DNA from 2 places in the Nocardioides sp. YIM B13467 genome. Region 2 is predicted to be linked to the other one. Evidence: riboswitches for the same ligand, from Rfam matches in the RefSeq annotation. Region 2 holds a riboswitch; the other holds the start of a gene.
What was found. A riboswitch is a leader RNA that binds a small molecule or an ion and turns the genes downstream of it on or off. The one in region 2 is predicted to bind glycine.

Region 1 (6,073 bases), 230 kb from region 2:
CGCTGGTGGTGCCGCTGCGCAGCGGTCACTACGACACCGACGCCCTCGCGATCGCGCGCACGGCCAAGGAGCTGGCCGAGTTCGGCATCGAGCCTCGTCACCTGCGCGGTATGAAGGCCGCCGCCGACCGCGAGGTCGGTCTCATCGAGCAGATCGTGGCGCCGCTGCGGCGCCCCGGGAACGCCGGAGCGCAGGGCCGGGCAGAGGAGATCGGCAGCGAGATCGCCTCGCTGGCGGTCCGTATGCACGCCACCTTGGTGAAGTCGGGACTGCGCGACCGCTGACTCGGTTCATGTCGCCGGTCAACCGGGCTGCTGTCGCGACCCGGAGACGGGTAGGGTGGATGTCATGCGCGAGGTCGATGTGCTCGGAGTCCGAGTGGAGATGCCCTCCAACCAGCCGATCGTGCTGTTGCGCGAGGTGGCGGGTGAGCGATACCTGCCCATCTGGATCGGCGCGGTGGAGGCGACCGCCATCGCCTTCGCCCAGCAGGGCGTGGTGCCGCCGCGGCCGCTGACCCACGACCTCCTCAAGGACGTGCTCGAGGCGACCGGCAACGAGCTCACCGAGGTGCAGATCACCTCGGTCACCGACCGCGTCTTCTACGCCAACCTGGTCTTCGCCTCGGGTGTCGAGGTGAGCGCGCGGCCCTCGGACTCGATCGCGCTGGCGCTGCGTACGGGGACCAAGATCGTGGTCTCCGACGAGGTTCTCGACGAGGCCGGGCTCGCTGTCCCGGCCGAGCAGGAGGACGAGATCGAGAAGTTCCGCGAGTTCCTCGACGAGATCACGCCCGAGGACTTCGAGTCCCACTAGGGCTGGATCACTCGCTCAGCGCGAGCATCGCCTTCTCATCGATCGTGTCTGCCTCCGCCTGGTAGACGATCATGCGCTGACCGCCGGTGCGGGCCAGCTGCATGACCTCGTAGGTGAGCGTCATCCGGCCCACCCGCGGATGCTCGAAGGTCTTCGTGCCGCCGCTGCGCTCACACACGTCGTAGAGCTCCCAGATCGCGGCGAACTCGGGCGACTTGAGCAGGAGCTCGCCCACCAGCGCGGCCAGGCGGGGTGAGTCGACGTCGGTGCCGCCGACGGCGCGCAGGTTGGCGACCGAGCTGGTCACCGTCTGGTGCCATGGGTCGAGCAGGTGTCGCCCGATCGGGTCGAGGAAGAGGTAGCGGGTCAGGTTCCGGTGCTCCCGCGGGCCGTCCCAAAGACCCGGGTAGAGCCGCCGGGCCGGCCGGTTGGCCGCCAAGATGTCGTTGTGCCTGCTGAACACGAAGGCGGGCAGCGGGCGCAGCGTCTCGAGCATGACGAGCACCGAGGGACGTACGGTCGTGTCGGTCGTCGCCTGCGGCACGCTGACGCGTCCCGAGGCGACCTCGGCCAGCTCGTGCAGGCGCTGATGGGCATCGCCGGTGAGGCGCAGTGTGCGAGCCAGCGAGTCCAGGACGGCCGTCGACGGGTTGGTCTCCCGTCCTCGCTCCAGCCGGGTGTAGTAGTCGACCGACACGCCCGCGAGAGCAGCGAGCTCCTCGCGTCGCAGCCCAGGAGTACGCCGCACGCCGGTGCCGGCGGGCAGACCTGCCTCCTCCGGGGTCACCCGTGCTCGGCGGGCGCGCAGGTAGCGCCCCAGCTCGGTCGCAGCCATGTCGCTCATCCCTACCAGTGTGCCGCAGGTCCGGCTCGGGTGAGGGGCCGTGTCACACCCACCCCTGGCGACACCCCGGCGTCGCGCGGTCTGCCTCTGCGCGCGAGGCGAGACCAGACTTTCGGGGACAACGACCTGGAGGAGGAGCACGATGACCGCAGTTGCCCACGAGGTGCCGAGCGGAGGCCCGGCAGCGGCGCCGGCGGGGAGCGTTCGAGCGCTGCTCGCCGCTCTCCTGGGGTTCACGGTGATCACCGTCGACGTCTCCGCGGTCAACATCGCGCTGCCCTATCTGCACCGGGACCTGGGTGGCGGGATGGCCGGGCTGCAGTGGGTCGTGGACGCGTACACGCTGATGTTCGCGGCGCTGATGCTCTCGGCGGGCGCGGTGACCGACCGCGTCGGACCGGTCCGGGCCTACGCCCTGGGGGTGGTGCTGTTCACCGTCGCCTCCGTGGCCTGCGCGGCCGCTCCGGTGATGCCGGCACTCATCGCGGCGCGGGTGCTCCAGGGTGCTGCCGCCGCGCTGGTGATGCCGGCGTCGCTGGCGCTGGTGCGGGTGGCGTACGACGACGCGCGGGCCCGGGGTCAGGCCATCGCCGTGTGGACCGTCGGCGGATCGGCGGCGATGGCGCTGGGTCCGGTGGCCGGAGGCCTGCTCAGCGAGTACGCCGGCTGGCGCTGGGTGTTCCTGGTCAACGTCCCGGTCGGGATCCTCATCGTGGCCCTGCTGGCCGGTCTGCGGATCCGGGCGGTGCGGCGCCGGTCGCCGCTCGACCTCCCTGGCCAGGCGCTCGCCGTGGTCGCGCTGTCGGCTCTGACGTACGCCGTCATCGAGGCCGGCCACGGCGGCTGGCACGCGGGCGCGCTGCTCGCGGCGGCGATATCGGTCTCGGCGGCGGGTGCCTTCGTCGTGGTCGAGCACCGCTCCGCGGCGCCGGTGCTGCCGCTCGGCCTGGTGGCTCGGGGCAGGGTGGCGGTCGCGCTGGTCTCCGGGTTCGGTATCAACTTCGGGTTCTACGGTGGGATCTTCCTGCTCGGGCTCTACTACCAGCAGGTGCGGGGCTGGAGCGGTGCCGAGGCGGGGCTGATGTTCGTCATCCCGGCGGCCATGACCACCTGCGCCAACGTCGTGGCGCCGCGCCTGGCGTACGTCGTGGGCCGGCACCCGCTCATCGTCGGCGGCCAGCTGATCCTCGCGGTGGGGATGCTCGCCCTGATCCCGCTCTCGACGACCACGCCGGTCTGGCTGGTCCTGGTGCTGCTCGTCCCGCTCGCCACCGGCGGCGCGCTGGCGATCACCCTCGTCACCGCCGACCTGATCGATGCCGTCGAGCCCGCCCGGGTGGGTGTCGCCACCGGCGCGCTGAGCACGTTCCGGCAGACCGGCGGCGCGATCGCGGTCGCCGTCTTCGGTGGTCTGGGTGCCGGTGCGACCGGGATCCTCACCCTTTCTGGGATGCAGGCATGTCTCCTCGTCGGAGCCGGCGTGCTGGTGCTGACCGCACTGATTGCGACCGCCAGGCGCCGAAAGGCTAAAGCTCTACTTGAGGGTTAGCCCCGACGACACGCCGGAGGGGGTTCTTTGACCAGGGCCCTTGCGGCGCTTACCTTGTAGTTGTCTCTGTTGTAACTCCAACGATGTGGTCCCCCCGCCGCAGCCGTTCATTCCCCGAGTGGAGTTACGCACAACGGAGTAGACGATGGAGGACATCGTGTTCGACCACGAGCAGAAGCCCGGCCACGGCGCCGACGACGCGCAACGCGCGGCGGAGCAGGCTGACGAGCAGGGCCTTCTCTTCACCGACGATGTCTCGCCCCTGCCGAGCGACACCGGTTACCGCGGGCCCACGGCCTGCAACGCTGCGGGGATCAGCTACCGCCAGCTCGACTACTGGGCTCGCACCGGTCTCGTCGAGCCGAGCGTGCGCGGGGCCACCGGTTCCGGCACCCAGCGGCTCTACTCCTTCCGAGACATCCTGATCCTCAAGGTCATCAAGCGGCTCCTCGACGCCGGCATCTCACTGCAGCAGATCCGCGCTGCCGTGCAGCACCTGCGTGAGCGGGGCACCGACGACCTGACCCGCGTCACGCTGATGAGCGATGGCGCCTCGGTCTACGAGTGCACCAGCAACGACGAGGTCATCGACCTGCTCCAGGGCGGGCAGGGCGTCTTCGGCATCGCGATCGGTGGCGTCTGGCGCGAGATCGAGGGCACGCTCTCCGAGCTCCCCAGCGAGCGTACGACCGAGGACGGCGAGCAGGTCGCCTCTGTGTCCGACGAGCTCTCCGCCCGCCGCGCGGCGCGCAACGCCGGGTGACGTAAACCTCACGTAACACTCGACCCCGAGGTCCCGCAGAGGCGGGGCCTCGGGGTCGAGTCGTTTATGCTGGTGGTGCTGACCATCCCGCACGGGAGAGCTCCTCTCGAAGGGGCGCCGAAGGGGCAATTCCTCCCCGGAAACTCTCAGGCATCCACGACTGTGCGGACCAGGCAACTCTGAAGCGGCGCAGATGCGGTGACAGAGGGGGAGGGCGTACGAGTTGTCTTAGATGCCCTCAGGAGCCACTGTGTCCGACACGCCCACTCTGTCCGAGCTCGACGCCGCCTCCCCGTTCGTGGAGCGCCACGTCGGACTCTCGGCCGCCGACGAGGCGACCATGCTCGCGCGGCTCGGGTACGACTCGGTAGCAGCGATGATGGACGCCGCCGTCCCGGCCGGGATCCGCTCGATCGAGTCGCTGGACCTGCCGGCCGCGCTGAGCGAGGCGCAGGTCGCCTCGCTGGCGCGGGAGATCGCGGCCTCCAACAAGCCCGGCGAGGCGATGATCGGACTCGGCTACCACGCCACCGTGACGCCGCCGGTGATCCGTCGCAACGTGCTCGAGGACCCGAGCTGGTACACCGCCTACACGCCCTACCAGCCCGAGATCTCCCAGGGCCGCCTCGAGGCGCTCATCAACTTCCAGACCATGGTCGGCGACCTGACCGGCCTGCCGGTGGCCAACTCCTCGCTCCTGGACGAGGGCACCGCGGCCGCCGAGGCGCTCGCGCTGGTGCACCGGGCCAACCGCAAGGTCTCCCAGAAAAATGGCGGGGCTCCGTTCGTCATCGACGCCGACGCCCTGCCGCAGTCGATCGAGGTCGTGAAGGTGCGCGCCGAGGCGATGGGCCTCGAGGTCGTCGTGGCCGACCTCTCGCAGGGCCTGCCCGAGGGCGACGTGATCGGCGTGCTGGTGCAGTACCCGGGCGCCTCCGGTCGCGTGCCCGACCTCAAGCCGGTCATCGAGGCCGCCCATGAGCGGGGCGCGCTCGCCGTCGTCGCCGCCGACCTGCTCGCTCTCACCGTCCTCGAGGCGCCCGGCACCCTCGGCGCCGACGTCGTGGTCGGCTCGACCCAGCGCTTCGGCATCCCGCTCTTCTACGGCGGCCCGCACGCCGGCTACATGGCCGTCCACGAGGGGATCGAGCGGCACCTGCCCGGTCGTCTCGTCGGCGTCTCCGTCGATGCCGAGGGACGGCCTGCGTACCGTCTCGCGCTGCAGACCCGCGAGCAGCACATCCGCCGGGAGAAGGCGACCTCCAACATCTGCACCGCCCAGGTGCTGCTGGCCGTCGGCGCCTCGATGTACGCCGTCTACCACGGCCCCGACGGGCTGCGGACGATCGCGACCCGGACCCACCGCTACGCCGCAGTCCTGGCCGCTGCGCTCAAGTCGGCCGGGCTCCCGCTGGTCTCGGAGACATTCTTCGACACGCTGGGTGTGACCGTCCCCGGTCGGGCGGCCGATGTCGTCACCGCGGCGCGTCGTCTCGGCGTACATCTTCGTCTCGTGGACGCCGACACCGTCGGCATCTCGACCTCGGAGGCGACGACTCGCTCGACCCTGTCGGCCGTGCTGAACGCCTTCGGCGTCTCGGGTGCGGACCTGGACGAGATCGACCGCACCACGGCCAGCGCGCTGCCTGACGGGCTGCTGCGCACCACCGACTACCTCACCCACGAGGTCTTCAACGCGCATCACAGCGAGACCCAGATGCTGCGCTACCTGCACAAGCTCGCCGCGCGTGACTACGCGCTCGACAAGGGCATGATCCCGCTCGGCTCGTGCACCATGAAGCTCAACGCGACCACCGAGATGGAGCCGATCTCGCTGCCTGGCTTCGCCGACCTGCACCCGTTCGTGCCCGCCGAGGACGCCGCCGGCTACACGCGTCTGGTCGGGGAGCTGGAGGGGTGGCTGGCCGAGGTCACCGGCTACGACGAGGTCTCCATCCAGCCGAACGCCGGCTCACAAGGTGAGTTCGCCGGCCTGATGGCGATCCGCGGCTACCTGGACGCCCAGGGCCAGGGCCACCGCAAGATCTGCCTGATGCCTTCCTCCGCGCACGGCACCAACGCCGCCTCGGCCGTGATGGCC
Region 2 (6,073 bases):
TTGCACTCAATCCACCACGGCCTGGGCATCGTACGCCCGACCAACGATGTCGACATCGTGCTGCACATCGAGACCTCCCGCGGCGTCGCCTCCGAGACCGCGACCGCACTGCGTTCCCTCGGCTACGACCTGCGTTCGGCCGTCGATCCGCGTGACAACACCGCACACCGCTTCTACCGCGGTACCAGCAAGATCGATCTGGTCGCCAGCCGTCACGATGAGGAACCGGAGGACCTAGTCGACGTCCTGGTCTCCGACCACCACGCTCCGAAGGTCACCGAGCGGCTCGCGGGACGTGACATGGTCCGCATCGAGGGTGGCACGCAAGCACTGCGGCGCACTATCAACGCACGTGTGGAGATCGAGCCCGGCACCATCACCACAGTCTCGGTGCCCAGCGCGTTCGGCGCACTCATCTTGAAGGCCGCCGCCTACAAGACCGACTCCCGCGACCGTGACCGGCACCTGCGCGACGCCGTGGCCCTCCTTGCCTGCATCGAGGACCCGTTCGCCGAGCGCGAGGGCTTCACCGGCTCCGACCGATCCCGGCTCCAGACGCTACGCACCCGGCTCACCCCGGACGACACCTCTTGGACCGCACTGACCGGCCGGGACCGGATCGACGCCGCGACAGCCCTGGAGATCCTCACGGCCGAGGACTGAAGCAGGCCGGCGGCAGACTGTGTTGGTCTCGACACGCCTCCGCCTAGCTGCTCCGGCGGCTCGACCAGCGGGGACTGGGTCTCGACAAGCTCGACCACCGGGAGGGCTCAGCACTCGATGACGTTGACCGCGAGGCCGCCGCGGGAGGTCTCCTTGTACTTGACCTTCATGTCGGCGCCGGTCTCGCGCATTGTTTTCAGCGCCTTGTCCAGGCTGACCTTGTGGGAGCCGTCGCCGTTGAGGGCGAGGCGGGCGGCGTTGATCGCCTTCACGCTGGCGATGGCGTTGCGTTCGATGCACGGGATCTGCACCAGACCGCCGACCGGGTCGCAGGTGAGGCCGAGGTTGTGCTCGATGCCGACCTCGGCGGCGTTCTCGACCTGCTCCGGGGTGCCTCCGAGCACCTCGCACAGAGCTCCGGCGGCCATCGCGCAGGCCGAGCCGACCTCGCCCTGGCAGCCGACCTCGGCGCCGGAGATCGAGGCGTTCGTCTTGCACAGGATCCCGATGGCGGCGGCGGTGAGCAGGAACCGGACGATGCCGTCCTCGATCGCGGCCTCGTCCAGGCCGGCCCGCGGCGCCACGAAACGTACCCAGTAGTGCAGGACGGCGGGCACGATGCCGGCCGCGCCGTTGGTGGGAGCGGTGACCACCCGGCCGCCCGAGGCGTTCTCCTCGTTCACCGCCAGCGCGAACAGGTTGACCCAGTCCATGACCCGGAAGGGGTCCTGGGCGCCGGCTCCGGAAGCCAGGTCGCGGTAGAGCAGCGGCGCCCGGCGCGGGACCCGCAGACCCCCAGGAAGTACGCCGTCACTGACCGGGTCACGGTCGCAGCCGGCCTGCACGCAGTCCGCCATCACCCGCCAGATCTCCAGGAGACCGGCACGGACCTCGTCGTGCGTACGCCAGGTCAGCTCGTTGGCGCGCATGAGGTCGGAGACCCGGAAGCCCTCGCGCTCGCAGGTGCTGAGCAGCTCGGCGCCGGTGGTGAAGGGGAACCGGACGCGCGAGTGATCGGGCACGATCCGGGCGGCGCCGGACGCGTGCTCGTCGACCACGAAGCCACCGCCGACGGAGTAGTAGGTCCGCTCGCGGCTCACCTGCCCTGAGGTGTCGTAAGCGGTGAACACCATGCCGTTGGGGTGGCCCGGCAGGCTCTTGCGCCGATGCATCACCAGGTCGGTGCCGCCGTCGAAGCGGATCTTCCTGTGACCGCCGAGCGACAATTCCCCGCGCTCGCGGATGGCCGCCACCCGCCCGAACGATGCCCGGGTGTCGACGGTCGCCGGCTCCTCACCCTCGAGGCCGAGCAGGACCGCGCCCTCTGAGCCGTGCCCGTGTCCGGTCGCGCCGAGCGACCCGAACAGCTCGGCCTTCACCCGCGTGACCGCGTCCAGCTGCCCGTCCTCGACGAGGCCATCGACGAAGATCTTCGCCGCCCGCATCGGTCCCACGGTGTGGGAGGAGGACGGCCCGATCCCGATCGAGTACAGGTCGAAGGTGCTCAAGGTCATCGCCACGACCGGAGCGGGGGCGCCGCTGAGATCAGCGGTCACGACGGTTCACTCCTCGATCAGAGCGTCATAGGCCGCGGCGTCGAGCAGGTCGGTAGCGCCCGAGACACGCATCTCGAAGAGCCAGCCGGCGCCGAACGGGTCGCTGTTGATCAGCGCGGGATCCTCGACGACGGCCGAGTTGATCTCGAGGATCTCGCCGTCGGCGGGCGCGAAGAGGTCGCTGACGGACTTCGTCGACTCCAGCTCACCGCAGCTCTCTCCCCCGGTGATCTTGCTGCCCACCTCGGGCAGCTCGACGAAGACGATGTCGCCAAGCGCCTCGGTGGCGAAGGCGGTGACACCGACGCGCGCGACATCGCCGCGGGTCTCGATCCACTCGTGCTCGGCGGTGTACGACAGGTGGGACGGGTTGCTCATGGCGGTGCTCATTTCCTGGCTCATTTCTTGGAGTAGAAGGGAAGATCGACGATCTCGGCGTCCTCGCGGCTGCCGCGCACGTCGACATGGACCTTGGTGCCGGCAGCGGCGAGGTCGGGCCTGACGTACGCCATCGCGATGGGGTGTCCGAGAGTCGGCGATGGGGAGCCGCTGGTCACCACGCCGATCTCGTCGCCGGTGGCCGGGTCCACGACGGCGTAGCCGGCCCGCGGCGAACGGCGCCCGGCGGCCACCAGGCCGACGAGTACGCTGCGCGGGCCCTCGTCGCGGCGTACGGCCAGGGCGGCATCGCCGACGAAGCCGTCGGGCTTGTCGAAGGAGACGACCCGGCCCAGGCCCGCCTCGAAGGGGGTCGTCTCGCGGTTCAGCTCGTGACCGTAGAGCGGCATGCCGGCCTCGAGCCGCAGCGTGTCGCGGCAGGCGAGCCCGGCGGGCAGCAGCCCGTGCGGCGTACCGGCCTCGGTGATCGCCTCCCAGACGGCCGTGGCCGAGGAGGGCGCGCAGTAGATCTCGAAACCGTCCTCGCCGGTGTAGCCGGTGCGGGCGAGCAGGACGTCGACCCCGGCTACCGTGCCGGCGTCGATGGCGTAGTACTTCAGGGACGGGACGTCCAGGTCGGTCAGGGCTGCGACGATCGCCGCGGAGGCGGGCCCCTGGACAGCGATCAGTGCCCACTCCGCGGAGGCGTCGCGGACCACGGCGTCGTACCCCTCGGCCCGCTCGACCAGAGCCGGAGCGACCACGTGGACGTTGCTCGCGTTGGCGACGACCAGGTAGCGCTCCTGCTTCAGCCGGTAGACGACCAGGTCGTCGATGATGCCGCCGTCCTCGGCGCAGATCATCGAGTAGCGGGCGCGGCCGAGGCCGATCTTCGACGGCCGACCGACCAGGGCGCGGTCGAGGGCGCGTCCCGCCTCGGGGCCGGTCACCTCGATCTCGCCCATATGGGACAGGTCGAAGAGGCCCGCGGTGGTGCGTACGGCATTGTGCTCGGCGGTCTCCGAGCCGTAGCGGACCGGCATGCTCCAGCCGGCGAAGTCGGTGAACGAGGCGCCGAGCGCCTGGTGGAGCTCATGCAGAGGGGTAGGGACGGGTGAGGTCATGTGCGGGAGGCTCCCTGCTGATGGGTGCCGACAGCCGCGGCACCCGTGGACGGGTGACCTCCCCGCTCTGTCATCGCTACCTGAGAGCTTCACCGCCCGAAAGGGGCGATTTGCACCGTGGGTGCAGGATCCAGCGGATCCTGTCTTTCCAGAGGTCGCCTCACCACAGCGGTCATTGGGCCTGAGAGATTCTGGGGAGGTTTGCTCCTTCGGCGCCTCACCCGGGATGGGCAAGGACTCTCCCGCTGCGGTTCAAGTGGCGGATGTGAAGTTGTGCGGCACAACCTAAAGGTCTGGCCACCCCGGTCGTCAAGACGTGACCCCATTAACGGGAACTGTTCTCATCGGGCCCTACGATGGCCCGATGCCGACCAGCGCCAGCAACCGGGTTCCCGTGGTCATCCTCACCGGCCATCTCGGGTCGGGCAAGACCACGCTGCTCAACCATCTGCTGCGCCAGCCCGGCGCCCGGGTGGGCGTGGTCGTCAACGACTTCGGTGACATCAACGTCGATGCCGGCCTCGTCACCGGGCAGATCGACGAGCCGGCCTCGATCGCCGGCGGCTGCCTGTGCTGCCTGCCCGACGCCGGCGGCCTCGACGATGCACTGGAGAAGCTGACCCACCCGCGGCTCGCGCTCGACGTCGTCATCGTCGAGGCCAGCGGGATCGCCGAGCCCGGCACGCTGGCCCGGCTGGTCCGGTTCAGCGGGGTCGAGCGTGTACGCCGCGGTGGGCTCATCGAGGTCGTCGACGCCTCGGCGTACTTCGACACCCTCGATGACGGCCGGGGCCCGGCGCCGGTCCGGTTCGCGGCCGCCTCCCTGGTCGTGATCAACAAGACGGACCTGGTGCCGGCCGGCGAGCGACCCGAGGTCCTGGCCCGCATCGAGCAGCGCGTGCGGGAGCACAACCCCGAGGTCCACGTGGCGTACGCGGTGGGTGGCCGCATCGACCCGCGGCTGGTCTACGACGCCGCGGTGCCCGAGGACCCGCCCGACGAGCTGCCGATCGCCGCGCTGCTGCGCGAGGCGGCCGAGGACCACGAGGCCCATCAGCACGCCCGGGCGGTCACCGTGACGACGCCGGGCACCATCGAGCCGGCTCGACTGGTCGACCTGCTCGAGGAGCCGCCGGCGACGGCGTACCGGGTCAAGGGGACCATCGCCGTCGCGACCGGCCAGGGACCGCGCAGCTACCAGGTGAACCTCGTCGGACGCAGCGCCCACATCGCCGCCACGCGGACGCCGACCACGGCGAGCGAGCTCGTGGCCATCGGCCTGGAGCTCGAGACCGACCCGGTCCGGCAGCGTCTCGCGGAGGCCCTGGCCCCGGCCGAACGGCCGAGCACCGAGGGCCTTCGCCGGCTCCGCCAGCTGGTCCGGGTCAGCCTCTGACCAGCGGAATCAGCCCGCGCGGCGGACGATCCGCTCCATGTCGGTGATGATCACCGAGCGCGACTCCAGCCGGACCCAGCCCTTGGCCGCGAAGTCGGCGAGCGCCTTGTTGACCGTCTCCCGAGCCGCGCCCACGAGCTGCGCGAGCTCCTCCTGGGTCAGGTCGTGGCGTACGTGAAGGCCCTCCTCGGTCTGCTCCCCGAACCTCTCGGCGAGGTCGAGCAGGGCCTTCGCCACCCGGCGGGGTGCGTCGGCGAAGACCAGGTCGCCGATCACGTCGTTGGCCCGGCGCAGGCGGCCCGACAGCAGGGCGAGCAGCCCACGGGTCACGCTCGGACGCCCGTCGAGCAGGCGCAGCAGGTCGTCGTGCGACAGCGAGGCGAGCTCGACCTGGTCGGTGACTGCCGTGACGGTGGACGAGCGCCGACCGGGGTCGAAGAGCGACAGCTCGCCGAACACCTGGCCCGGCCCCAGAATCGCCAGCAGGCTGTCCTGCCCGTTGGCCGCGGCACGGCTCAGCTTCACCTTGCCGTCCACGACCGCGTAGAGCCGGTCGGCGGCGTCGCCCTCGTGGAACAACACCTCGCCGCGCCGGAGGCGTGTCTGACCCATCATCGCGAGCATCGCCGTCATCGACTCGTCGTCCAGCTCGCTGAAAAGCGGTGCGTGCCGAAGCACGTCTTGATCCATTACCCAGCCGCTCCTGTCATCCTTTTACCGAAGACATCAGCCTAGCCAGATCCGGGCCTTTGACAGCGGATGTGTGTCCCGCATCGCAGGCGCTTGGAGTGCGTTCTTCGCCACACTCGGCTCCCGCACACACGAGCATGCGATCAGGCGGGCCGCGGAGCGGCGGTGGTTCGACGCACCACCAGCTGGGTGTCCACCGTGACAGACAGCGCAGTGTCTTCCTCGTGCCGAAGCAGGCCGAGGAGCATCTGGGCGGTCAGCACGCC

Region 1: linked by a shared signal. The riboswitch ahead of gcvP (aminomethyl-transferring glycine dehydrogenase) and the one ahead of gcvT (glycine cleavage system aminomethyltransferase GcvT) in region 2 are both predicted to bind glycine.

Annotation. Positions count from the first base shown of each region.
Region 1 is NZ_JBHZPJ010000046.1:2,767,286-2,773,358, reverse strand. It holds gene ACFX43_RS20355 (MerR family transcriptional regulator) at 1-284, shown strand, start outside; gene ACFX43_RS20350 (bifunctional nuclease family protein) at 349-816, shown strand; gene ACFX43_RS20345 (helix-turn-helix transcriptional regulator) at 824-1,660, opposite strand; gene ACFX43_RS20340 (MFS transporter) at 1,803-3,209, shown strand; gene ACFX43_RS20335 (MerR family transcriptional regulator) at 3,355-3,972, shown strand; glycine riboswitch at 4,055-4,145, shown strand; gene gcvP (aminomethyl-transferring glycine dehydrogenase) at 4,205-6,073, shown strand, end outside.
Region 2 is NZ_JBHZPJ010000046.1:2,994,582-3,000,654, reverse strand. It holds gene ACFX43_RS21495 (hypothetical protein) at 1-663, shown strand, start outside; gene ACFX43_RS21490 (L-serine ammonia-lyase) at 771-2,177, opposite strand; gene gcvH (glycine cleavage system protein GcvH) at 2,226-2,597, opposite strand; gene gcvT (glycine cleavage system aminomethyltransferase GcvT) at 2,618-3,721, opposite strand; glycine riboswitch at 3,881-3,976, opposite strand; gene ACFX43_RS21475 (CobW family GTP-binding protein) at 4,086-5,117, shown strand; gene ACFX43_RS21470 (Crp/Fnr family transcriptional regulator) at 5,127-5,807, opposite strand; gene ACFX43_RS21465 (LacI family DNA-binding transcriptional regulator) at 5,951-6,073, opposite strand, start outside.